Regions from separate parts of the Rahnella inusitata genome, predicted to be linked through region 4. Evidence: predicted binding sites of a transcription regulator. Region 4 holds the regulator's gene; each other region holds the start of a gene.
What was found. Region 4 encodes Fur, which represses iron uptake genes when iron is present. Its sites were predicted from a motif close to ATAATAATGAGAACNACTATCAA; they were not measured.

Region 1 (5,782 bases), on a different contig from region 4:
GTCATAGTTAGAATACACGTTCATCATCTGCCGGGAGGAGTTCGGCATGTAGGTGTTGTCGTGCGCCTGCGTGTACTGGTAATAGACTTTGGAAACGACCGCATCGGCAAAATCGTTGAATGGCGTCCATTCGTCTTTCAGGCTTGCGCCCCAGCGACGAGTATTACTTTGCTGCTGCGCCGTGCCGAGCACGCTGCTGCCAGCGCTGTCCCACGCATCGTAATGGGTGTGATTCACTTTCTCGTAGTAATCGAGCGTGCCGGTGAACTTGTGTTCATCATTTGGCTGCCAGATCCCTGAAGTCATGATGGCGGTGGAGTGCCAGTTGGCCGGATACGCATCATGCGTGCCGCTATTGTTGCTGGTTTCCTGACCGTCGCGGCGACTGATCGCCACTAACCCACGCAGCTCCTGATCGCCCGCGGCGGCGGTGATGCCGTTATGCCATGAACGGTCTGAGGAACTGTAATCCGACTGGTAACCGAAGTAGGTTTCTTTGCCCGGACGCAGATAATCGTCTGCAGATTTCGGCAGGAAGGAGACGGCACCGCCGATGGAGGTGTTGGCTCGCTCGGCGGAAGTGGCACCGGATTCGATATCTACCTGACCGTACATGTACGGGTCGATGTAATCACGGCCAATGCCGAATGTGCCCAGACCTGCGCGGCTTGCATAGGCGCGGCCTGTGGCGCTTGGCTGTGGAATGCCGTCGACGTCAATGCTGACGCGGTTACTTTCCAGACCACGGATGTTGTAGCCGGTATAGCCCGCGCGGTCGAAGCCGCTTTTACCGTTACCGGAACCGCCGCTGGAGCCCGTTGCGCTGATCAGCGGTTCATAACGCATGATCGAACCGAAATCATTGCCGCCTTTTTTCTGCATATCAGCGGCGGAAATTGTGGTTTTTGACCCCGGTTTTTTATCCGGCAGCGTCTCAGTCACGGTCATCACTTCTTCGTGGCTCTGCGCCAGATCCTGAGCGGTGCGCACCGGCTTCTTCTTGATCACGTCAGAAGGCTTTGTTTGGTTTTGTGCCAGATCGGTACTTTCTTTAACGGCTTCCGCTGCGTTAACGTTAAAAGTGGTGGTGAGAATCGTCCCCATGAAAACGACGTTTTTCACCAAACCCTGCTGTGAAAAGGATTTGAACATGTGTTTTTAGTCCTGCACTAATTTTTTTAAGTTCTGCTCAACAAAACTGCCCTGCAAATGCTAAGACGCAAGTTAGGATCTCTTCCTGAGAATGCCTTTGTCCTTATAAAATATGGGTTTATTGGTCTGCGATACCCACACCGGCTTACTGCGAATGATAATGATACTGATAATTGTTATCAACAAATGTTAAGAATAAATGCCTCCCTTAACGAAATCTTTGCACTTTGTCGGCGGATTTGCGTTAAGGCAGGTGTCTTTACAACCTGTAAACCCGCCGTTAGAGTGGTCATAAGAACTGTACCGTACAGTTTAGCGCCCGGCAGGCATCTGCTGCCGGGCCTGAAAGTGAACAGGAGTGAGGATGAAAGTTCGTACCGAAGCCCGCCGGGAGGCGATTGTCGAAGCCGCCGCCACGTTGTTTAAAGAAACGGGCTATGAGCGCGCGTCCATGAATGAGCTGGCCAGACGCCTCGGCGGTTCCAAAGCCACGCTGTACAGTTATTTTCCTTCCAAAGAAGCGCTGCTGGTTGCCGTGGTGAAAGCCTGCACCACCGGGCATCTTTCGGAAGCGGTCAACGGTCTCGCCGCGCCGTTCCCGAGTCTTGATTTAGAAGACGTACTGACGCGCTTTGGCGAAAGAATGCTGCTGGTGCTGACCAACGACGGCGAGGCGCTGGCGGTTTACCGCATGGTAATCGCCGAAGCCGGGCATTCCGATATCGGCATGCTGTTTCACGACTCCGGACCGGGTGAGGCTATTCAGGCGCTGGCCGGATTTATGGCGATAGCGATGGAAAAAGGGCAACTGGCGCAGGCCGACGCACTTCTGCGTGCGCAGCAATTTCTGGCGCTGGTCACTGCGGAAACCAATATGCGGCTTTATCAGCAAAACCCTGCGCCGCTGGAGATCGCCGAGATCCGCCAGCTGGTTCTTAATGCCGTCGATATGTTTTTACGCGGTGGCGTGCGTTAAGAGACTTGCGGAAAATACTCCTAAGATATATCTTTCAAGGCAACTGATTCCCTGAAAGAGAAAACAATATGGAACAACCTCGTCAAGATTCCTCTGCAGCAAACCTGCCGGTTCGTGTAAAAAACGAACTGGCTTTTCGCGCCCTCACCGTCAAACGCAGCGAAAGTGTGGCGGGTTGTTTTAAACGCATCGTCCTCAGCGGTGAAGACCTCAAAGGCTTCAGTTCGCGCGGCTTTGACGATCACATCAAACTGTTTTTCCCTGCCACACCGGGCGATGTGATCACCGCGCCGGTCGCGACCGAAGAGGGCATTGTCTGGGGCGAAGGCCCGCGTCCGCTGAACCGGGAATACACGCCGCTGCACTTTGATGCGCAAGCCAACGAGTTGACGCTCGATTTTTATCTGCACGACGGTGGCGTTGCCAGTGAATGGGCTGCTGGCGCGAAGCCTGGCGACCCCCTTATCATCGGCGGTCCGCGCGGTTCACTCATCATTCCGACTGACTATCAGTGGCAACTGTATCTTTGCGATGAAACCGGTCTTCCGGCACTGAAACGTCGCCTTGGCGAACTGAAACAGGCGGCAAGTGACGCGAAAATCACCGTGCTGGTGAAAACCAAAGACGCCGGTTGCCAAAACTATCTGCAAGATGAAGCAGATTTTACTATCGAATGGGTTATCGGCGGCGAAGCGCTGGTGCAAAAGGTAAAAAGCCTGACGCTGCCGGACAGCAATTACTATGTCTGGGCGACTGGCGAAGGCAAGCTGGTGAAAGGGCTGAATGATTATTTCACCGTTGAGCAGGGGCTGGATCCGGCATATGTCCGCTGCGTGGCGTACTGGCACGATAAATAATGCTGATGAACAAACAACACCGCCGCGAAAGGATGTTTGAAACCGGAGATATCCGGTTACTGATGCTGCATTTTTTACAGCAGCGTCCGGCACACGGTTATGAACTGATCAAAGCAATAGAAGAATTAGCCAAAGGTGAATACACGCCGAGTGCCAGTATTATTTATCCGAATCTGACGTTTCTGGAAGAGCAGGCGTTAATCACGTCAAGCCAGGAAGAGGGCGGAAAGAAACAATACGCGATCACGGCCGAAGGCGCAGAATCGCTGGCGCAGCAGGGCGAATTGCTGGATTCAGTGACAGAGAAACTGCATTCGCTGGCGATATTATCCAATAACCGCAGTATTCCTGAAATGCAGCGTGCGATTAATAATATCCGCATGGCATTAAACCTGCGGCTGGCCAAAGGTCCGATCGAGCAGGATACGCTGTATAAAATTACCGATGCATTGGATCGCGCGACGAAAGAAATTGAGCGCAGCTGATGCCATAACAGGTGATAAAAAGAAAAAGCCTCCGGTTAATCTGGAGGCTTTTTGCTTTTACAGGGCATTAATTATCTTCAGGCCAGGGCGTCAGGATTTCATATCCGTCTTTAGTCACCGCCACCATATGCTCCCACTGTGCAGACAACGAGTGATCTTTAGTCACGACCGTCCAGCCATCGCCGAGCACTTTATTCTGTTTCTTACCGGCATTAAGCATCGGTTCGATGGTGAACAGCATGCCTTCCTGCAAGACCAGACCGCGACTTTTCTCACCGTAATGCAGTACCTGCGGATCTTCGTGATAGCCCATACCGATGCCATGACCGCAATACTCTTCAACGATGGAAAATCCTTCGCGGTGTGCGACGGCGGCAATGGCAAAACCCACATCACCCAAGGTCGCGCCCGGACGCACGACTTCAATCCCGGCCATCATCGCTTCGAGCGTGGTATCCACCAGGCGGCGAGCCATAATGCTCGGTTCACCGGCGTAATACATCCGGCTGGTGTCGCCGTACCAGCCGTCTTTGATCAGTGCGACGTCAATATTGACGATATCGCCTTTTTTCAGCGCTTTGTCCGAAGGGATGCCGTGACAAATCACATGGTTAACGGACGTACAGACGGTTTTTTCGTAGCCGTGGTAGCCAATGTTCGCCGGAATTGCCTGCAATTCGTTGACGATATAATCATGGCAAAGGCGGTCCAGCTCATTGGTGGTCACGCCCGGCACGACGTGCGGTGTGATCATATGCAGAACGCGGGCGGCCAACTGCCCGGCGATGCGGGCTTTCTCAATACCTTCCGGCGTTTTGATCATCCGGTTATTGTTCACAAAGTACTTGCTGTCTAAACCATTATTCATTACTTGCCTTCCTGTGTGTGCCACCCACGTTTAACAGCGTGCGGATACTGCCGGTATTTTCATCAGATTCCATGCTGCACTGCACCAGCAGGCGCGAAATTTCACTGTGCGTCATATCAGGATGCGTCTCCATCAGCATGCCAATTTTCATCCAATGTTCCGCCTGCGCATTCATCGAGCGTGTATAGGCCAGACTGGCGATGCGCAGATTTTCATGCATCAGTTCTGAAATCTTGATGATACCCATCGGGTTACCTCAGCAGTATACGAATTATATATGAACCGTATACTACGCCGAAAGGTGGGCATCCTCAACTCTTGGCGGCCAGGAAAAGTAAAACGCCTCCGGCGAGAAAGGACGGAGGCGTGACAAAAAGGCAGACTACGCGAAACTTACTGGCTGGACGTGTCTTTTTTCATGGCATCTTTTGACATGGAGTCTTTCGACATCGTGTCTTTTTTCATGTGATCTTTCGACATTTTGTCTTTCGACATTCAGTCCTTACTCATACTGTTTTTCGCCATTGAATCTTTGCTCATGCCGTCCTTTTTCATGCAGTCTTTGGACATGCTGTCTTTTTTCATCATCGCATCAGCCGCGTAGGTGGTGCTCACTGCGCCCATCATCAGACAGGCAGACATCATTATTGCGGTTAACTTTTTCATGGTATTTCCTTCTTTGGGGTCTTGATAAGGTAAGAGTGTGGGTTTTGGAGGATTTAACTTCCGCCGAACCAGTTGTAGCCCTGATCTTCCCAGTAGCCACCGGTAAACTTATTCGTAATTTCAATCACTTCGATGTGTTTCGGATTCTTGTAGCCAAGCTTGATAGGCATTCTCAACTTCATCGGGAAACCGTATTTGCGCGGCAAAATCTGCCCGTCATAAGTCAGCGCCAGCAGAGTTTGCGGGTGCAGCGCGGTCGCCATGTCGATACTGGTGTAATACTCATCGGCACATTTGAAACTGACGTATTCCGCGCTGAGATCGGCGCCAATCAGGCGCAGAAAATCTCCGAACGGTACGCCGCCCCATTTACCGATGGCGCTCCAGCCTTCGACGCAAATGTGCCGCGTCACCTGGCTGACCTGCGCCATTTTGTAGAGTGTCGGCAGCGACCACTCGCGTTTGTCCAGCGCCAGACCGGCGACTTTCAGGCGCCAGGCGTTACCATCAATGTCCGGCGCATCGTCTTCGGCGTAAAAAGCGTTAAACGGGAACGGGCGGGTGATCATCGATTCGGCGTACTCCGGCGCGAGGCGCACGGAGCCAAACAGCCAGCCCTGAACGCGGTCGTTAAAACCGGAGATTTTGCCCAGCGCGGTTTCCACGCTGGCGTTATCACTGATGTCACAGCCGGTCAGCATCGCTACGCCACCGAGTGTCAGCCCGCGTTGTAAGAACAGGCGGCGCGAGGGCGCATCCAGCTGACGAACAATTTGTT
Region 2 (5,782 bases), 990 kb from region 4:
TCTGATGTCATCAATAAACGTCTGAAGATCCAGATCATTCCCTGGTGGATGATTCGGGTGGCCGCACGGCCGGTCAAGCTGTTTTCCGAACTCGGGTATGATCTGATCCAGATGTTCCTGTTCTTCAGAACGGGGCTCTATGTCTCGGACATCTCCAGGCACGAGGACTTCTTCGGACCCGCTCCGACAGCGCGCGATGCGATCACACGATGGGCACGAAATCAGCAGCTTATTCCCTAAGACGTAGGGATGGGGTGGCAATGCAATGATGACGCGACGTTGCGCCATCATTTGAGAAAAACGGCACGCGATAGCGGGACCGCCCTCAGCGGCGGCGTCTCGCCAGGAGGAGACAGGTATGAACCATTCACCAACCCCTGACAGGGGCAATACTAACGAACAGCAGGCCAAGGGCCGTGCCTTAAGGCTGCACGCTTACGGCGGACCTGAAGCTCTCAAGGTTGATCACGTTTCCTCACCCGAGCCGGGCCCGGGCGAGGTATTGGTATCGATCAAGGCCGCCGCGGTAAACGGCATCGACTGGAAAATCCGTGAAGGCCACCTGCGCGAGCGCTTCAAGCTGACCCTGCCTGCGACGCTTGGCATTGAAATGGCTGGCGTCGTGATTCGAACTGGCCACGACGTCACGAACGTGAAGCCAGGGGATCGTGTTATGGCGGCCCTCGGTGGCGTCGGAGCCTACACCGACTTTCTGGTCATTGATGCCGAGAAGCTCGTCCTGACGCCGGCAGGGCTGTCCGACGTCCAGGCTGCCGCCATTCCTGTAGCTGCAATGACGGCCTGGCATGTCATTCAGGCAGCGGATTTCGATCTGTCTGGAAAGCGAGTGTTGATTCAGGGCGCGGCTGGCGGTGTGGGTGGCTTTGCGGTTCAGTTCGCGAAGATGGCCGGTGCAACTGTCCATGCTACGGCATCGACCACGAGCCTTCACCATGTGCGAACTCTGGGTGCCGATGATGTTACAGATTATCGCCAGCAAACCCTGGAACATCTTACGGGTCAGTTCGACCTGGTGGTCGATCTGGTCGGCGGCGTGGTACTGGATCAGTGCTGGGACCTGCTGGCACCAGGCGGACTTTTGGTAAGCATTGCTGCTCCGGACGTAATCGCTCGCGCACCGCTAGGCCGCCGTGGCGTCTTTTTGTCTAACAAGCCGGACACTGCACGCCTGGCCTCAATTGCTCAGCAGGTCGCCGCAGGCACATTGCGTTCAACAATTGCAGAGGTGATTAGTCTCGGCGATTTGCCCCTAGCGATTGAGCGCAACCGTACCGGCCATCCACCGGGTAAGATCGTTGCGGACCTTACCCTCAAATGAGGCGAAAAGGAGGAAGAGGTGGAAAACCGCGCGGCCTTACTGCGCGGGTTGAACCCGACCGGAGGGCACCGCGCAGCGGTGGGATTTTGCGGCAATAACGGAAGTGCCTGAAACGTGGCCGGGATGCATGGCACACGTTTGAAAAAACGCGGGAGTCCAGAGGGCGCGCGTTTACGCGTCCTTTGGGCCAGTGTGGGTGGCAACCCACGGTTTTGAAGTAGTGGCCAGTGAAGCCACCCATAATTGTAATTATTGTCATCACCCTTTTTTGTTCCCTTTCGTAAACCTGCCAATTAGAATGCAAACCGTTATCATTTGTATTTACTTGGTTGTATTTTATTTCAGGGAATCACTCACATGTCTTTCAACCATGCCCCGCGCGGGGCTCTTGTCGGTGGATTTAAAAAATCCGTCGTTGCTGTCGCTATTCTCCACTGCTCGCCTCTCCTTGCGGCGACGCAGCCGTCTGAAGACTCCATTACCGTGAACGCGCAAGCCTATGCGCTGGATACCACCGATTACAGCGCAACGCAGAGTTCGACTGCCAGCAAAAGCGATACCCCGCTCAATGAAACGCCGCAGTCGGTCAGCGTGGTCACGCAGTCGATGATTCAGGATTACGACGTGACATCTCTGGATGACGCGATGAAGTTTGTCAGCGGCGTGACACAGGGAAATACGCTGGGCGGAACGGAAGATGGTTTCGTTAAGCGCGGGTTTGGGGCGAACAGTGACGGGTCGATTCTGATTGATGGCGTGCGCAGCAATCAGGGGCTTGGATTTGATTCGACTATCGATCATATCGAAGTGCTGAAAGGATCGGCTTCACTGCTGTATGGGATCCAAAACCCCGGCGGCGTGATCAACATGATCACCAAAAAACCGCAGTATGAGTGGAATACCCGCGTCAGTGGTCGTACCGGCGGATTTGGTGGCGGAGCAGGAACTCTCGACGTAACCGGTCCGCTTGGCAATGGTTTCGCATTTCGCATGATAGCCGAGCGCCAGTATGAAGATTACTGGCGCAACTTTGGCAGCGACTCACACACCCTGCTCGCGCCCTCGCTGAGCTGGTTCGGTGAAAAAGCCAGTTTTAACATCAGTTATCAGGAATACAAATACGATATTCCTTACGATCGCGGGACAGTATTTTCCAACGGCAAACCACTGGATATTCCTTATAACCGCCGTCTCGACGAACTGGCTAACCACGCCTGGGGAAAAACCAAACGCCTTAATACTACGTGGGAATATCAGCTGAATGAAGACTGGAAAACGCGGCTGACCTACGCCTGGCAGCAACGCCGTTATGACAGCAATGAAGTCCGTGCCACCGCAGTGAATACCGAAACGGGCGCCGTGACCCGCCGTGCGGATGCAAATCGCGGATTCAACCATCAGACCAGCTATACGTCATGGGACTGGATCGGCAATCAGGAAATCTTCGGAATGATGAATGACTTGCTGATTGGCGTCGATTACGAGAAAAACGAAACCTACAAGCAGTACTCGTATCGTGGCAAAACCTTCAGCACGTTTAACATGTACGATCCGGTCTATGGCGTTGAACCCATTACTAACAGCAGCACTTATTCCGACAGCAACAGCAATTTGCGCAATACGCTGTATAACAAATCGGTCTACCTGAAAGACAGTATTCATCTGACCGACAAATGGATCGGCGTAGTCGGCGGGCGTTATCAGCATTACAACCAGAAGCAGACGTCCGGTTTCGTGAATCCCACCCAAAGTCTGGATGATACCGACGACAAATTTCTTCCGCAGGTGGGCGTGGTGTACAAACTCACGGATGACCTCTCGTTCTACGCCAACTACAGTAAATCCTTTACGCCTTCCACCGATGTGGATGACAACGGCAACGTGGCCTCCCCGGAAAGCGGCACCACCTATGAAGTCGGCACAAAATGGCAGATTTCACCGCGTCTGGATGCCACGCTGGCGGTGTATCGCATTGATGAAGAAGACATGTCGGTATTCATTAACGGCGTAACCCGCAATATTCCTAAAGCACGCTCGACGGGTGCGGAGCTGGAGCTTAACGGGGAAATAGCCAAAGACTGGGATCTGACCGCCAACTACAGTTACGACAAAACAGAAATCACCGAAGATGACGTGAATTCTGCCAATGTCGGTAACCGTCTGGTGAATGCGCCAACCAATATGGGCAGCCTTTATCTCAGCCATACCATGCGCTGGTCAGTGGTGCCGGGCGATTTCCGCGTAGGCGGCGGTGCGCGTTACGTCGGTACGCGTGCGGGTGACCCGGAAAACAGCTTCACTTTGCCGGATTACACCGTGGCCGATGCGTTTGTCGCCTGGGATAACCAACTGCTGGGCAAACATACCCAGATTAAGCTCAACGTAAATAATCTGTTCGACAAAGAGTATTACTCCTCAAGCGCAGGAAATTTACGCGTGATCGAAGGCGAACCGCGCAATGTGGTGCTCTCAGCAGCCGTAGATTTCTGACAGACGAAGAAACAGAAGTTTAAGACGTGGATCAGAGCCGGCACAGAAATGTGCCGGTTTTCGTTATTCGTTATTCGTTATTCGTTTTACACTATTCTTCACCCGTTACTTTGCAGGTAACTTACTCCAGTAAGTCCCGCTGAACGGCACCGGCAGGAACTGTTGATAAAGATCTTTCATGGTTTGTTGCGGATCGACATCCTTGAACAGCTGCGGATACATCGCTTTCGCAAACACTTCTACGTCCACCAGATGATACGGGCTGAGGTAGAAGTTATGCCAGACGCTGTACGCGCGCCCTTCCCGCACCGCTTTCAGTGTGGAAAGCACCGGTTGCTGATCCATCACCTGACGGAAACTCTGCGCGGCTTCTTCCTGCGTGACCTGCGGGCCCAGCATCAGATTCGACACTCGCTTGCCTTCGGGCCCCGCCATACCGGTGGTGATATACACATCGGGGTTGGCGACGATCACCGCTTCCGGGTTGAGATCGCCATACACGCTTTTAAACGCGCCTTTAGCGATGTTATCGCCACCCGCAAAGGCCAGCAGATCCGCCAGATTACCGTGAGACACCGTGGTACAACAGGCTTCACGACGCCCAAGATGTAACTGCAACATCACCGTAGGCTTCTTTCCCTGATACGCGGCAATACGTTCCTGTACGCGGTTCATATGCTGCTGATAGAAGGTGATAAAACGCGCCGCTTTTTCGGGATGGTTAAGCACATCGCCTAACAGCTTCACGCTGGGGATCGTGTTATGCAATTGATCGACGCGCAGATCGACGTAGATCACCGGGATCCCCGCTTTGGTCAGCGCTTCTTGCATCACATCGTGATCGTCCTGCTTTTTAGCGTAAATGGGCAAAATCACCAGATCTGGCTTCAGCGCGATAACCTTCTCGACGTTCATCTGCGTGTAATTGTTCTGCCCAAGCAGCGGGATCTTGCCGATGTCAGGAAAAGCTTTCAGATACATCGCCCAGCTCTGCGCATCCAGCGACGCCATGTCCCCCGGCCACCCCACCACATGCTGCGCAGGGTTTCCGTCCTGAACCAGCGCCAGCGTATATAACATCCGGCTTTCGCCGACGACAATGCGCTGTGGATTTTCTGGAACCTCAACCGTGCGCTGAGAAATATCTGTCACCGTTTTGGCCTGCACGGCACCGGCGAGCAGCATGCAGGAGATCAGCAACGAAGGAATGAACTTAGGCATAGTACCTCAGGGAGGGATTTTTAATGTGGGGATGATAATGATAATCGTTGAGTATCGCAAACGTGAGGATACCCATCTTTAATGCGCAATTTTAATATTAGCTTATCGATATAATGAATTTCTAACATAGTAGTAACCCGTTTATGGTGATAACTCCTGCCAGCGCAGCCTCCCTCCGCTGGCCTCTGACCCAAGGAGAGACAGCTCATGAGCGTGCAATTTATCGGGATGATCGGCCACCGTCTGGCATCTGAAATCATCCCGCCTGCCGGTCCGATTTTTGATAAGCAATACATCGCCGATTTCGCCAAAGCCCACGAAGACGCGGGTTTTGACCGCATTCTGGTGGCCTACGCTTCGGATCAGCCGGACGCCTTTCTGGTGACTGCCCATGCCGGAGCAAACACTTCCCGCATTCACTTCCTGCTGGCGCACCGCCCTGGTTTTGTTGCCCCCACACTGGCGGCCCGCAAGCTCGCCACGCTCGATCACCTTCTGGATGGCCGCGTCGCCGTGCATATCATCAGCGGCGGAAGCGATGCAGAACAGCGCCGTGACGGCGATTTCGAACCTAAGTCTGGCCGCTATCAGCGTACGGATGAATATATCGATGTGCTGAAAAAAAGCTGGTACTCGGAAAAAGGCTTCGACCATCAGGGCGAATTCTATCAGGCAGAGAATGCCTTTTCGGCCATCAAACCTTATCAGCAACGTTTGCCGGTGTTCTTTGGT
Region 3 (5,782 bases), 2.1 Mb from region 4:
GGCATCCAGGCCCAGCTCACGCGCGACCTCGGTACCGGCAATCGAAAGCGTTGCACGGTCGGCATAATTTACCGCCGTGATAAGAAAGATAATCAGCAAAATATAATAGCGAATATGTGTTCGCGTCTTACTTTGCGCCAGTACTCGGGACTGGGAATGAACGCTCATGGTGACCCTCATTTTACTAGTACGGAATAATTCGCAGGGAAATAACGGTTATCGAAATAACTTTTTTCGCTTCGCCTGCTGGCTTCCTTTATATGAGACAGGCATTTCGTCGTGATTTATCCATGCCTGAAATTTACCTGTATTGCTTTCAACGCGACCTTCAGAGGGCAAACACAGTATAAAAAATGAGGGCGGAAATAACACTGTGCATTCGCCCAAGAATACGCCGTACGATGACGACTATTCTTTTGCATCCACACATCGTGGTGGGAGGATAATCACAGTTCACACGGGTTCTGAAGGCCTGCAAAACAAAGGGTGATATCCGTCACATCTATTCTGTCACCTGCCACACAGAATGACGTTCCGCGGGCGAAAAGCTGGTCAGTTGCACAATGAGGTTCCCGGACAGCTGCTTTATAATAGGGGCATACCCTGTAATGCCGGAAAGACAAAACGTTAACATTTGTACGCGACCACTTCAGAGAATTAACCGAAGGATCTTTTTTCGGGATGTTTAATAAACGCGGAGACAGTTATGTCACGTAATAAAGATAAAGAGCATGCAACAGACGCACTTTTCATTAAAGTTCATGAAAGCGATAACGTTGCCATTATTGTGAACGATAACGGTTTAAAAGCCGGCACCCGATTTTCAAATGGTCTGGAATTAATTGAGCATATTCCGCAAGGTCATAAAGTGGCTTTAGAACCGATTGCCAAAGGCGGCGATATCATTCGTTATGGCGAAGTGATCGGTTATGCCGTGAGGGAAATTCCGCAAGGCAGCTGGATTGACGAATCGCTGGTCGAATTGCCCGTTGCACCGGAGCTCGCCAGTCTGCCGCTGGCGACACGCGTTCCCCCGGCCTTACCGAAGCTTGAGGGCTACACGTTTGAAGGCTATCGCAACGAAGACGGCAGCGTGGGCACCAAAAACCTGCTCGGCATTACCACCAGCGTGCATTGTGTAGCGGGCGTGGTTGATTACGTGGTGAAAATTATCGAGCGTGATTTACTGCCGAAATTTCCCAACGTGGATGGCGTCGTTGCGCTGAACCATTTGTACGGCTGCGGAGTGGCTATCAACGCACCGGCAGCGGTCGTGCCAATCCGCACCATCCACAATCTGGCGCTCAACCCGAACTTTGGCGGTGAAGTCATGGTGGTCGGTTTGGGCTGCGAGAAACTACAGCCGGAACGTCTGCTGGAAGGCACACCCGACGTGCAGGCCATTTCGCTCGACGACACTCACATCGTCCGTTTGCAGGATGAACAGCACGTCGGTTTCCAGTCGATGGTGGACGATATTCTCACCGTGGCACAGTTCCATCTCGAGCGCCTGAACCGCCGTCAGCGTGAAACCTGTCCAGCGTCAGATCTGGTGGTCGGTATGCAGTGTGGCGGCAGCGATGCTTTCTCCGGCGTGACCGCCAACCCGGCGGTCGGCTTCGCCTCGGATCTGCTGGTGCGCTGCGGTGGCACGGTGATGTTCTCCGAAGTGACCGAAGTACGCGACGCAATCCATCTGCTCACCCCGCGTGCTGCGGATGTCAGCGTCGGCAAACGCCTGCTGGAAGAGATGGCCTGGTATGATAATTATCTGTCGCTCGGGCAAACCGACCGCAGCGCCAACCCGTCTCCGGGCAACAAGAAAGGCGGACTGGCGAACGTGGTCGAAAAAGCGCTTGGATCGATTGCGAAATCCGGCACCAGCGCGATTTCTGAAGTGTTGTCACCGGGACAGCGTCCGACCAAAAAGGGGCTGATCTTCGCCGCAACGCCCGCCAGTGATTTTGTCTGCGGCACGCAGCAACTGGCTTCAGGTATCACCGTTCAGGTCTTTACCACCGGACGCGGTACGCCTTATGGCCTGCTGGCCGTACCGGTAATCAAAATGGCGACCCGCACCACACTGGCTAACCGCTGGCATGACCTGATGGACATCAACGCCGGTACCATTGCAACGGGCGATGCAACTATCGAAGACGTCGGCTGGGAGCTGTTCCACTTCATCCTCGATATCGCCAGTGGCCGCAAGAAAACCTGGTCAGACACCTGGGGCATTCACAATGCGCTGGCAGTGTTTAACCCGGCACCGGTGACCTGATTATCAGTCTCTCACAACGCAAAAAAGGCCAGCAAACGCTGGCCTTTTCTTTAGGGACTTCTGAACAAATGGACGCTTACTTCGCGGCGGCTGCGCCGGTTTGTTCAGCGCCGACCAGCCCGACTTTCAGGTAACCGGCTTTACGCAGGTTATCCATGACGTTCATCAGCGTTTCATAATCCACCGTCTTATCTGCACGGAAGAAAATCGTACTCTGTTTGTTGCCCTGAGTACGCTGATCCAGCATGGCCGTCAGGTTGTCGCTGTTGACCGCGATGTCGCCAAGGAACATTTGCTTGTCTGATTTCACCGTCAGGAAGATGGGTTTTTCCGGACGGGGCTGCGCTTTGGCCGTCGAAGCCGGTAAATCTACCCGGACATCTACGGTGGCCAGCGGCGCGGCAACCATGAAGATGATCAGCAGTACCAGCATGACGTCGATAAAAGGCGTGACGTTGATGTCATGCATTTCACCGCTTTCGTCGATATCGTCGTTTAACCGAATAGCCATAATCTGTTCTTATCCTACGCGTAACTGACCTGTCTGACCGCGCGGCGCATCGCCTTCGCTGGCAGCCAAATCCAAATCACGGCCCTGTAACAGGATAATCTGCGCCGCCACGTCGCCTACCTGATGGCGGTAAGACGTGATGGTACGGGCGAAAATGTTATAGATAACCACGGCAGGAATTGCGGCCACCAGACCCACAGCTGTTGCCAGCAGTGCTTCTGCGATACCCGGCGCAACCACGGCCAGGTTAGTGGTCTGGGTTTGCGCGATACCGATGAAGCTGTTCATGATGCCCCAGACAGTACCGAACAGGCCGACGAACGGCGATATCGCGCCGATAGTGGCCAGAATACCATTGCCGCGGCCCATGTGACGGCCAGCAGCGCCGACACGGCGCTCAAGGCGGAAGCTGGTACGTTCTTTAATGCCGTTGTTGTCGGTAGAACCGGCAGACAGCTCGAGCTCATTCTGCGCATCGCGGATCATCTGCGCGCTGGTGCTGCTGGCGGCGAAGCTTTCAGCCTGCTCAGCGGCTTCGTCCAGCGTACGCACGGAAGACAGTGCGTCAAATTCGCGGCGCATACGGCGTTTGGCGGTAAACACTTCAGAGCCTTTGCTGAACAGCAATGCCCAGGTAACCACTGACGCCAGCAGCAGGCCAATCATGACGGTTTTCACCACCACGTCAGCATGGTGGTACATGCCTAATACGGACAAATCGGTTGGAATGACGGGAGCTTCAGTCTGCGAAGATTGCATGACAGGCGCTGGCGTAGCGTCAGTCGCAGTAGGTGCTGGTTGCGTGGTTTCAGAAGTGACGGCATTCGCCGCCGGCGTCGCAGGCGCAGCCATTGCGTTGCCGCTTAAACCAGCGACCAACATTAACGACATCAATACAGAGGTCGTTTTTTTCATCTTATTGCGAGCCGTTTTCACGCGTCGCCTCCAGCCAGAATCAGTGTATATGGGTTAAATAACGCCGAATTATATCAAATAAAAAGACCTAATTGATAGTCGTTCTCATTATTATTTACATTGTCGCGCCTGACGCCGCCAGTGTCCTTGACGGATGACAAGGTTTTGACCCTTTGGTTAATAGATCGACAGTTTAATCTGCGTCACACTTTTGCAAATAATCCTATGCTAAATCAATCATCTGCCAGCAATTACCAAAGACAAAACAACGTTTTAAATATTAAGTAACAGTATTTTACATTTGTTGCGAGTTTGTGATAACGCTCAAATACCCAACAGTTATAAATAGGGTAAGGTGCTTAGCACGGGCAAAGACCACACACTGGCATGTCCTGTATCCGTTTCATTTACATCATTATTTTCAATACTCTCATGCAGATCTGACAGCGCGCGGTGCGCCGGCCGGTTCATTTTCGCTGTAACTTTTTTCATACCGAATACCCCTGGAGACAAACTGATGAAATTGCAAAAAGCACTTCTCAGCCTTTGCCTGAGTTCCGCCACCCTGTTATTTACCTCCGCCGCGTCAGCGCAGACGTTGAAAGCCGCCGATGTGCATCCGCAAGGCTACCCGAACGTCGTTGCCGTCCAGCACATGGGCGAAAAGCTGCACAAGCAAACTGACGGGCGTCTTGAAATCAAAACCTTCCCCGGCGGTGTGCTGGGCGATGAAAAGCAGGAAATTGAACAGGCACAGCTCGGTGCGCTGGACATCATTCGCGTGTCGATGACGCCTGTCGCCTCTATTTTGCCGGAAATCAACGTCTTCACCCTGCCCTACATATTCCGTGATGAAGACCACATGCACAAAGTACTCGACGGTCAGATTGGTAAGGAGATCGGCGATAAGATCACTAACAACCCGAATTCACGCCTGGTGTTCCTCGGCTGGATGGACGGCGGCACGCGAAACCTGATCACCAAAGAAGCCGTGGTTAAACCCGAAGACCTGAAAGGAATGAAAATCCGTGTTCAGGGCAGCCCAATTGCGCTGGCCACGCTGAAAGCCATGGGCGCGAATCCGGTGGCGATGGGCGTCAGTGAAGTGTTCAGCGGAATGCAAACTGGCGTGATCGACGGTACCGAAAACAATCCGCCGACCTTCGTCGCGCACAACTATCTGCCGGTGGTGAAGAACTACACCTACAGCCGTCACTTCATTATCCCTGAGCTGTTCCTGTACTCGAAAGTGAAGTGGGACAAACTGAAACCCGAAGACCAGCAACTGATCCTCAAACTGTCGAAAGAAGCGCAGGACGAGCAGCGTGAGCTGTGGAAAGCCTATAACGAGAAAGCCCTCGCTACGATGAAAGCCGGTGGCGTGAAATTCTACGAAATCGATCCGGCGACTTATGTGCAAGCCACACAGTCCGTGCGCGATGAGTTCGGCAAAGACCATAAAGCACTGATGCAGCAAATCGCCGACGTTCAGTAAACCTTGTCTCTGCAGGGCAGCGACCGCTGCCCTTTTCCGACACTCACCGGGGGAAGCCTTATGATTTCCGGATATCACACCCTGATGGACATCCTTTACCGCGCCGCAATGTGGCTCGCCGGGATTGCGTTATTGCTAATGGTGGCAGTGATCCCCATCGGGATCTTCGCCCGTTACGTCATGAACAGCGCGCTGTCGTGGCCTGAACCGGTCGCCATTATGTGCATGGTGACATTCACCTTTATCGGCGCTGCCGTCAGCTACCGCGCCGGTTCTCATATCGTGGTGGCGATGGTCACCGACCGCCTGCCCCCTGCGCTAAAAAAGTTCTCGGCGCTGCTGTCAGATCTGATGATGCTGGCCATCAGCATTTTCATTTTCTGGTACAGCCTGCATCTGTGCAGCGAACTCTGGACACAACCGGTAGCGGAGTTTCCACTGCTGACCGCCGGTGAAACCTATTTGCCGCTGCCGATAGGATCCGCCCTGACGATTTTATTCATCATTGAGCAGATCATCGCCGGACCGCAGCATCAGCGCCCGGTGGTGATGCTGGGCAATTCCGACGCCTGACCCGGAGACG
Region 4 (5,782 bases):
GAGAATGGCGTTTCAACGTGCCGGTTTTGATGAGTGAATACGAAACGATTATCGGCTGGGAGAACGTGCCCGCGTGGGATCACCCGGCGTTATTCATTCGCGGCGGCCTGTCGCCGTATGTGCAGGACGCCTACCGTGAAGATATCGCCCGACAGTTCCCGCAGGCAAAAGCCTATGTGGTCGCCGGAACCGGTCACTGGGTTCACGCGGAAAAACCTGACGCCGTACTGCGCGCTGTGCATCGATTCATCGATTCGCCTGAGGTTTAACATCCTGGGGATAAATTGTGCAAAAAGTCTGCACAACTTCAGAAGTTATCATGAAATCAGGGCAATCAGGCGTTGTGAACTCCTGGCGCGCTAGGGTATGATTGCGCGCTATAATTTTGCCGCCCCGTTTCGCTCAGGTTGAGTGGCGGGGGGTGAATTGGGTCAGGGTTTCTTAGCCCGTAATGTGTGAAACGCTCGTCAGGAATCGGCTTGCCGTTTTCCGATGTAAAAACTTCCCTGGTTGTACCGCTACCTATGGCAAAAGAACAACTGGATCGCACGACGATTGATCTGTTCGCAGATGACCGCCGTCCGGGGCGTCCAAAAACTAATCCGCTATCCCGTGATGAACAGCTCAGGATCAACAAGCGCAACCAGTTACGCCGCGATAAAGCGAGCGGTCTGCGTCGCGTCGAGCTGAAAATGAACGCCGATGCTGTTGATACACTCAATAAGCTGGCAGAAGAACGCAATATCAGTCGTAGCGAATTGATTGAAGAGATGCTGCTGGCGCATCTTAACGGTCATGAAGGCTGATTGAAAACGGGTAACCTTCTCAGGCTACCCGTTTGTTTTTTCTCTTTATACTGCTCAATATTTTACTTCACTGCATCACTCAGAACGTTTCCCAGTTTTCCGAACTTTTCGCAGAAACCATTCCCGTATCAGGCCGTAATAATGGCGCAGAAATCATCCCAGCAGGTTTTGACCCGACGCGCGTAACGTTGTCTCGCAGTTTGAACGTCGCAACGGCGTTATTGAGCAACGCGGCCTGCTCTTCCAGAGAAACGGCGGCCTGAGATGCCTGTTCCACCAGCGAGGCGTTTTGCTGTGTGACGCTGTCCATCTGCGTGACGGCTACGGCTACCTGACTGATACCTTTGCTTTGCTCATCGGACGCAGACGCGATTTCCGCCATGATATCGGTGACATGCGTAATCGAACGCACCACTTCGTCCATAGTCTGCCCCGCGTTTTCCACCAGTTTGGATCCGCTGTCAACGCGGGAAACCGATTCACTGATAAGCTGCTCAATCTCTTTCGCTGCCTGCGCACTGCGCTGTGCCAGATTGCGCACTTCGCTGGCGACGACGGCAAATCCGCGCCCCTGTTCGCCTGCGCGTGCGGCTTCTACCGCGGCATTCAGCGCCAGAATGTTAGTCTGGAAAGCGATGCTGTTGATGACGGACGTTATCTCAGCAATCTTTTTCGAACTGCCGGAAATATCTTTCATGGTGCTGACAACGTCGGCCACAATGTTACCGCCTTTGCGGGCGGTGCCGGACGCTTCAATCACCAGCTGGCTGGCGTGATGGGCGTTGTCGGCGTTGTGTTTCACCGTTGCGGTCAGTTCTTCCATGCTGGCCGCCGTTTCTTCCAGCGCCGAGGCCTGCTCTTCCGTACGCGAAGAGAGATCGTTATTACCGGCAGAAATCTCAGAAGCCCCCTGATAGATGTTGTTGGTACAGTTGCGGATGGTTTGCACCGTGTTTACCAGACTGGCCTGCATGATGTTGAGTAACGGGATCAGCTTACCGGCACAGTTTTTACCAAACTCTTCCATGTGATTTGTCAGGTCACCGCTGGCAATCAGTGCAAACTGATCGCGGATCTTATCCAGCGGTTTCACCAGCGCCATCACCAGATAACGATCGGTCAGCAGTAAAATTATCAGGCCGATAATAAATGCGGTGATCTGAATCACTTTGCTGACGTAGGTCAGGTGGTTAGATTCCGTTTGTGCCGTGCTGAAATCCACCGCAATCTGGTTGCTGACTTTTTGCATTGCCGCGCCAAAATCACGGCTCAGTGGCGGAACGGTGGCGTTCGCTAACTGATTGTACACATCGATATTTTTGCTGCTGGCAGCCTCAAACAACGGGGTGACACCCTGGGCAACGAGACTCTCCCAGCTGGCAAGCAACTCCTGAACTGCAGATTCTTCCAGGCCCGGATGTGCCGCGGCTTTAAATCCCGCCAGAGCCTGAGTCAGGCCATCGAGAGACTGTTTTGCGGTATCAAAAATTTCCGGCCCTTTGGTCGGATCGGCCTGAAGCTGTGAGACGGCTCGGCTCAAGCGGGTGACGGTGCGAAAATACTGATCATTTCCTTTGCTGATCAGCGCCATATTGTTGACGAGTTCGGAACTGTTCCTGGTGTTTTGGGTCAATGTGTTAAGCGAGTTGACGGTGTAAAGCGATACACCGGCCCACATGACGCAAAAAACGCCAAGAATGATTAATAAAGCGGTCCTGATGGTAATGTTTTTCAAAAACTGCACGATATGCCTCTCTCGAAACATGACTGTTTCTGGTCTGAGGATTGAGGGGGATGCGGAGAATCAAGACACGTAACCAGCGGACGGGTGCCTCTGGACATGTTTGAACACCTCTCCGGGCATCGATTTCTTTATTATGTTGAGATTGCTCTCGCATCATCTATCGGCTGGACGTGCTTAAACTTAAGGAGTGTGTCGGATTATTTCTTCACTTTGCTTTTAACCTCAATAACTTTGAGGTTAAAGACAGACTTTCAAAAGACACGAAGGCGATAACACTTAAAAAGTTTGGCCGATAAACTTATTCGTCAGTTAAGAAGGCGAGCGGAAGCATATTCTCCGCCCCGCAAGTTTGCTATTATCAGCGTTATTATTGCCTGCAATGCAGGGCTTATCATTGAGAACAAGAGGTTAGACATCTTATGGCCGTAGTAGGAATCTTCTTTGGATCCGATACAGGTAACACCGAAAACATCGCAAAAATGATCCAGAAACAACTGGGTAAAGATGTTGCTGAGGTGCATGACATTGCGAAGAGCAGCAAAGAGGATCTGGAAAAATTCGATATCTTGCTGATCGGTATTCCAACCTGGTATTACGGTGAAGCCCAGTGTGACTGGGATGACTTCTTCCCAAGCCTGGAAGAGATCGACTTCGAAGGTAAGCTGGTTGCGCTGTTTGGCTGTGGCGATCAGGAAGACTATGCAGAATATTTCTGTGACGCACTGGGCACCGTGCGCGACATCATTGAGCCACGCGGCGCGGTGATTGTGGGTCACTGGCCAACAGAAGGCTATCATTTCGAAGCCTCTAAAGGTCTGGCCGATGATAAACACTTCATCGGACTGGCGATTGACGAAGACCGTCAACCTGAATTAACCAATGAGCGCGTTGATGCGTGGGTTAAGCAAATTACAGAAGAATTAAGCCTTTCAGAAATTATTGGCTAAAAACCCTGTTGGCCCTGAGGATTTATTCTACAATTGAAGGGCCAAACTATTACTGAAATTAACAATTTAGCCACAACAAAATTGTTACTTTCAGTAGTATCAAGGTACACTGAGTTCATCTGTTTTTTCTATCGATCAAGTCGTTGCATTCTCTGATGTGACCGGCATTTAGTGATCTTTATTAACAGGCAATCGTTTAGGGGATCGGCACACTTCCGTTAAACGAAGGATCCTAAACGAACATTTTTGTGCCGCTGATGCCACAGGCTCCATGCCTCAACTTGATTAGCACATAGTAACAGGACTGAATCCGCATGACTGACAACAACACCGCACTGAAGAAAGCCGGCTTAAAAGTCACGCTTCCGCGCCTTAAAATCCTGGAAGTGCTGCAAGCGCCGGAAGGTCATCACGTGAGTGCGGAAGATCTGTACAAACAACTGATTGATATGGGTGAAGAGATTGGTCTGGCGACGGTTTACCGTGTTCTGAACCAGTTTGATGACGCCGGTATCGTAACGCGTCATAACTTCGAAGGCGGCAAATCCGTATTCGAACTGACCCAGCAACATCACCATGACCACCTGATCTGCTTAGATTGTGGCCGCGTGATTGAATTCCGCGACGAATATATCGAAGGTCGTCAGCGTGAAATCGCTAAGAAACATGGCATCAAACTGACCAACCACAGCCTGTACTTGTACGGCCACTGTGAAGCAGGCGATTGCCGCGAAGATGATTCTTTGCACAATGATAAACCCGCGCAGTAATCTGCCCGGTTCGGTGAAGTTGCCGTCAACGTAAAGCCTTAACTAACCGCTGAAAAGCGGTTTTTTTTTGGCCTGAGCGCTGAACATCAGATATAAAAAACCCCGGAGAACCGGGGTTTCGTTTTTTTTTAGCCTCATGCGGTTTCGCTTAAAGCTTATCGGTGACCGGCTCTGCGCGGCGAAAGCCTGCCCCCTCGGCAGAGGCTGAGCTTATCCAGACATCACCGGTAATTTGCGGTTTTGGCGTATCATCATAATGATGCCAGTGCGTTGAGTCTGAATTTTTTCCATCTCCAACCTCATCCTTAATTCGTTGGTTTAGGAGAATTATTCGCTCTGATTTCCTGCCAGATTTTGCCGCAGTCGTCGGCGTAAGCCTGGCCGTCCCCGGTTTTACGCGCGGTAAGGCAGCGCTGGTAATCCACCACCCGCACTGTTTCCTGTTCGGCAAATTGCTTGTGCGCTTTTTCCTGTTTCAGGACGTCAAGAACCGTCTGGCACGAGGCTATTTTGTCTGGCGATCCTTCCGCCTTGTTGATACAGACGCTGTAGGCCTCACGCAATTTGGTGTCTTCTTTTTGCGCCGTTGTCGGAGCACAGCCTGCAAGGAAAACGCAAGTAACAACGATCATCAGTAATTTATTCATCGACATGGCGACCTCAGAAAATAGTGAATGGAGCGATAACGATGAATTTGACGTCTTTTTCATCCTGGAAGATGTTGCCGTAACCACCGCCCCAGCTCGGGATATCCGAATGGTTGTCGTACTGGGTGTAATGCAGTTTGAACAGCGTGCCTTTGGCGCGGCCTTCCTGAATGGTGTACAGCGCGTCCAGACTCCAGGCGCTCTCTTTCAGGCGCTGGCTCTGGTCATAAGCCGCATTGGTGCTAGGCTTGGCGTCCCATGCATAAACGTAAGAACCGCCCACCGCGAAGCCCGGCAGATCCCATTTCGCCAGATCGTATAACACCCCGGCATAGACCGCTTTTTCACCGTTGGCGTTGAAGTCAGAACGGTTATCCCACCACACGTCAAGACGACCGTTAGATGAGGAATAAGTCGGTGTCATACGCTGCAGGAAATACCCCTGATTCCCTTCTGCCTTGACCATCGTCCCTTCAAGACGCCAGTTGAACTGGCCTGTGGTGTAGCCGAATGTCAGCGCCTGCAACCAGGCGAGACCGTCATACAAACTGTTCGGATCGTTCTTGTCGCTGATGCGGTCTTCCGCACCGTAGAACTGGTAGCTGGTGGTCAGCGGATTGCCCAGCAGATCGGCCTTATAGGACGCTTTGGCAAAGTACTGATCGACGTAGCTTTCCGCTTCGCCATAGGCCGCTTCGAGGACGAAATCATTTTTAAAATCATATTTCGCGCCGAGGGAATGAATGTAGGAGACACCGGTTTTCTTGTCATTCTGGCGGAAATCATCCATTTCCAGATGCCACGGCGATTTGTATTCGTCCGCCCACATGTAAGAGAAACTCAGCTCGCCCGGTTCGCCGAAATCATG

Region 1: the regulator Fur is predicted to act here: its motif matches at 1,313-1,335, upstream of I2123_RS23875 (TonB-dependent receptor domain-containing protein).
Region 2: the regulator Fur is predicted to act here: its motif matches at 1,638-1,660, upstream of I2123_RS12910 (TonB-dependent siderophore receptor).
Region 3: the regulator Fur is predicted to act here: its motif matches at 3,797-3,819, upstream of exbB (tol-pal system-associated acyl-CoA thioesterase).

The regions. Positions count from the first base shown of each region.
Region 1 covers NZ_CP065025.1:461,514-467,295, forward strand. The annotation lists gene I2123_RS23875 (TonB-dependent receptor domain-containing protein) at 1-1,152, opposite strand, end outside; gene I2123_RS23880 (TetR/AcrR family transcriptional regulator) at 1,517-2,128, shown strand; gene I2123_RS23885 (siderophore-interacting protein) at 2,197-2,985, shown strand; gene I2123_RS23890 (PadR family transcriptional regulator) at 2,991-3,470, shown strand; gene map (type I methionyl aminopeptidase) at 3,538-4,293, opposite strand; gene I2123_RS23900 (ParD-like family protein) at 4,331-4,585, opposite strand; partial or broken gene I2123_RS23905 (pentapeptide MXKDX repeat protein) at 4,732-5,004, opposite strand; gene I2123_RS23910 (molybdopterin-dependent oxidoreductase) at 5,058-5,782, opposite strand, start outside.
Region 2 covers NZ_CP065024.1:2,751,028-2,756,809, forward strand. The annotation lists gene I2123_RS12900 (SDR family oxidoreductase) at 1-240, shown strand, start outside; gene I2123_RS12905 (NADP-dependent oxidoreductase) at 359-1,339, shown strand; gene I2123_RS12910 (TonB-dependent siderophore receptor) at 1,697-3,829, shown strand; gene I2123_RS12915 (ABC transporter substrate-binding protein) at 3,935-5,050, opposite strand; gene I2123_RS12920 (LLM class flavin-dependent oxidoreductase) at 5,258-5,782, shown strand, end outside.
Region 3 covers NZ_CP065024.1:1,109,947-1,115,728, reverse strand. The annotation lists gene I2123_RS05250 (MFS transporter) at 1-168, opposite strand, end outside; gene garD (galactarate dehydratase) at 707-2,278, shown strand; gene exbD (TonB system transport protein ExbD) at 2,355-2,789, opposite strand; gene exbB (tol-pal system-associated acyl-CoA thioesterase) at 2,799-3,704, opposite strand; gene I2123_RS05230 (hypothetical protein) at 4,044-4,196, opposite strand; gene I2123_RS05225 (TRAP transporter substrate-binding protein) at 4,222-5,199, shown strand; gene I2123_RS05220 (TRAP transporter small permease) at 5,260-5,772, shown strand.
Region 4 covers NZ_CP065024.1:3,742,363-3,748,144, forward strand. The annotation lists gene ybfF (esterase) at 1-269, shown strand, start outside; gene ybfE (LexA regulated protein) at 525-806, shown strand; gene I2123_RS17570 (methyl-accepting chemotaxis protein) at 886-2,550, opposite strand; gene fldA (flavodoxin FldA) at 2,970-3,497, shown strand; gene fur (ferric iron uptake transcriptional regulator) at 3,812-4,267, shown strand; gene chiQ (ChiQ/YbfN family lipoprotein) at 4,573-4,914, opposite strand; gene chiP (chitoporin ChiP) at 4,928-5,782, opposite strand, start outside.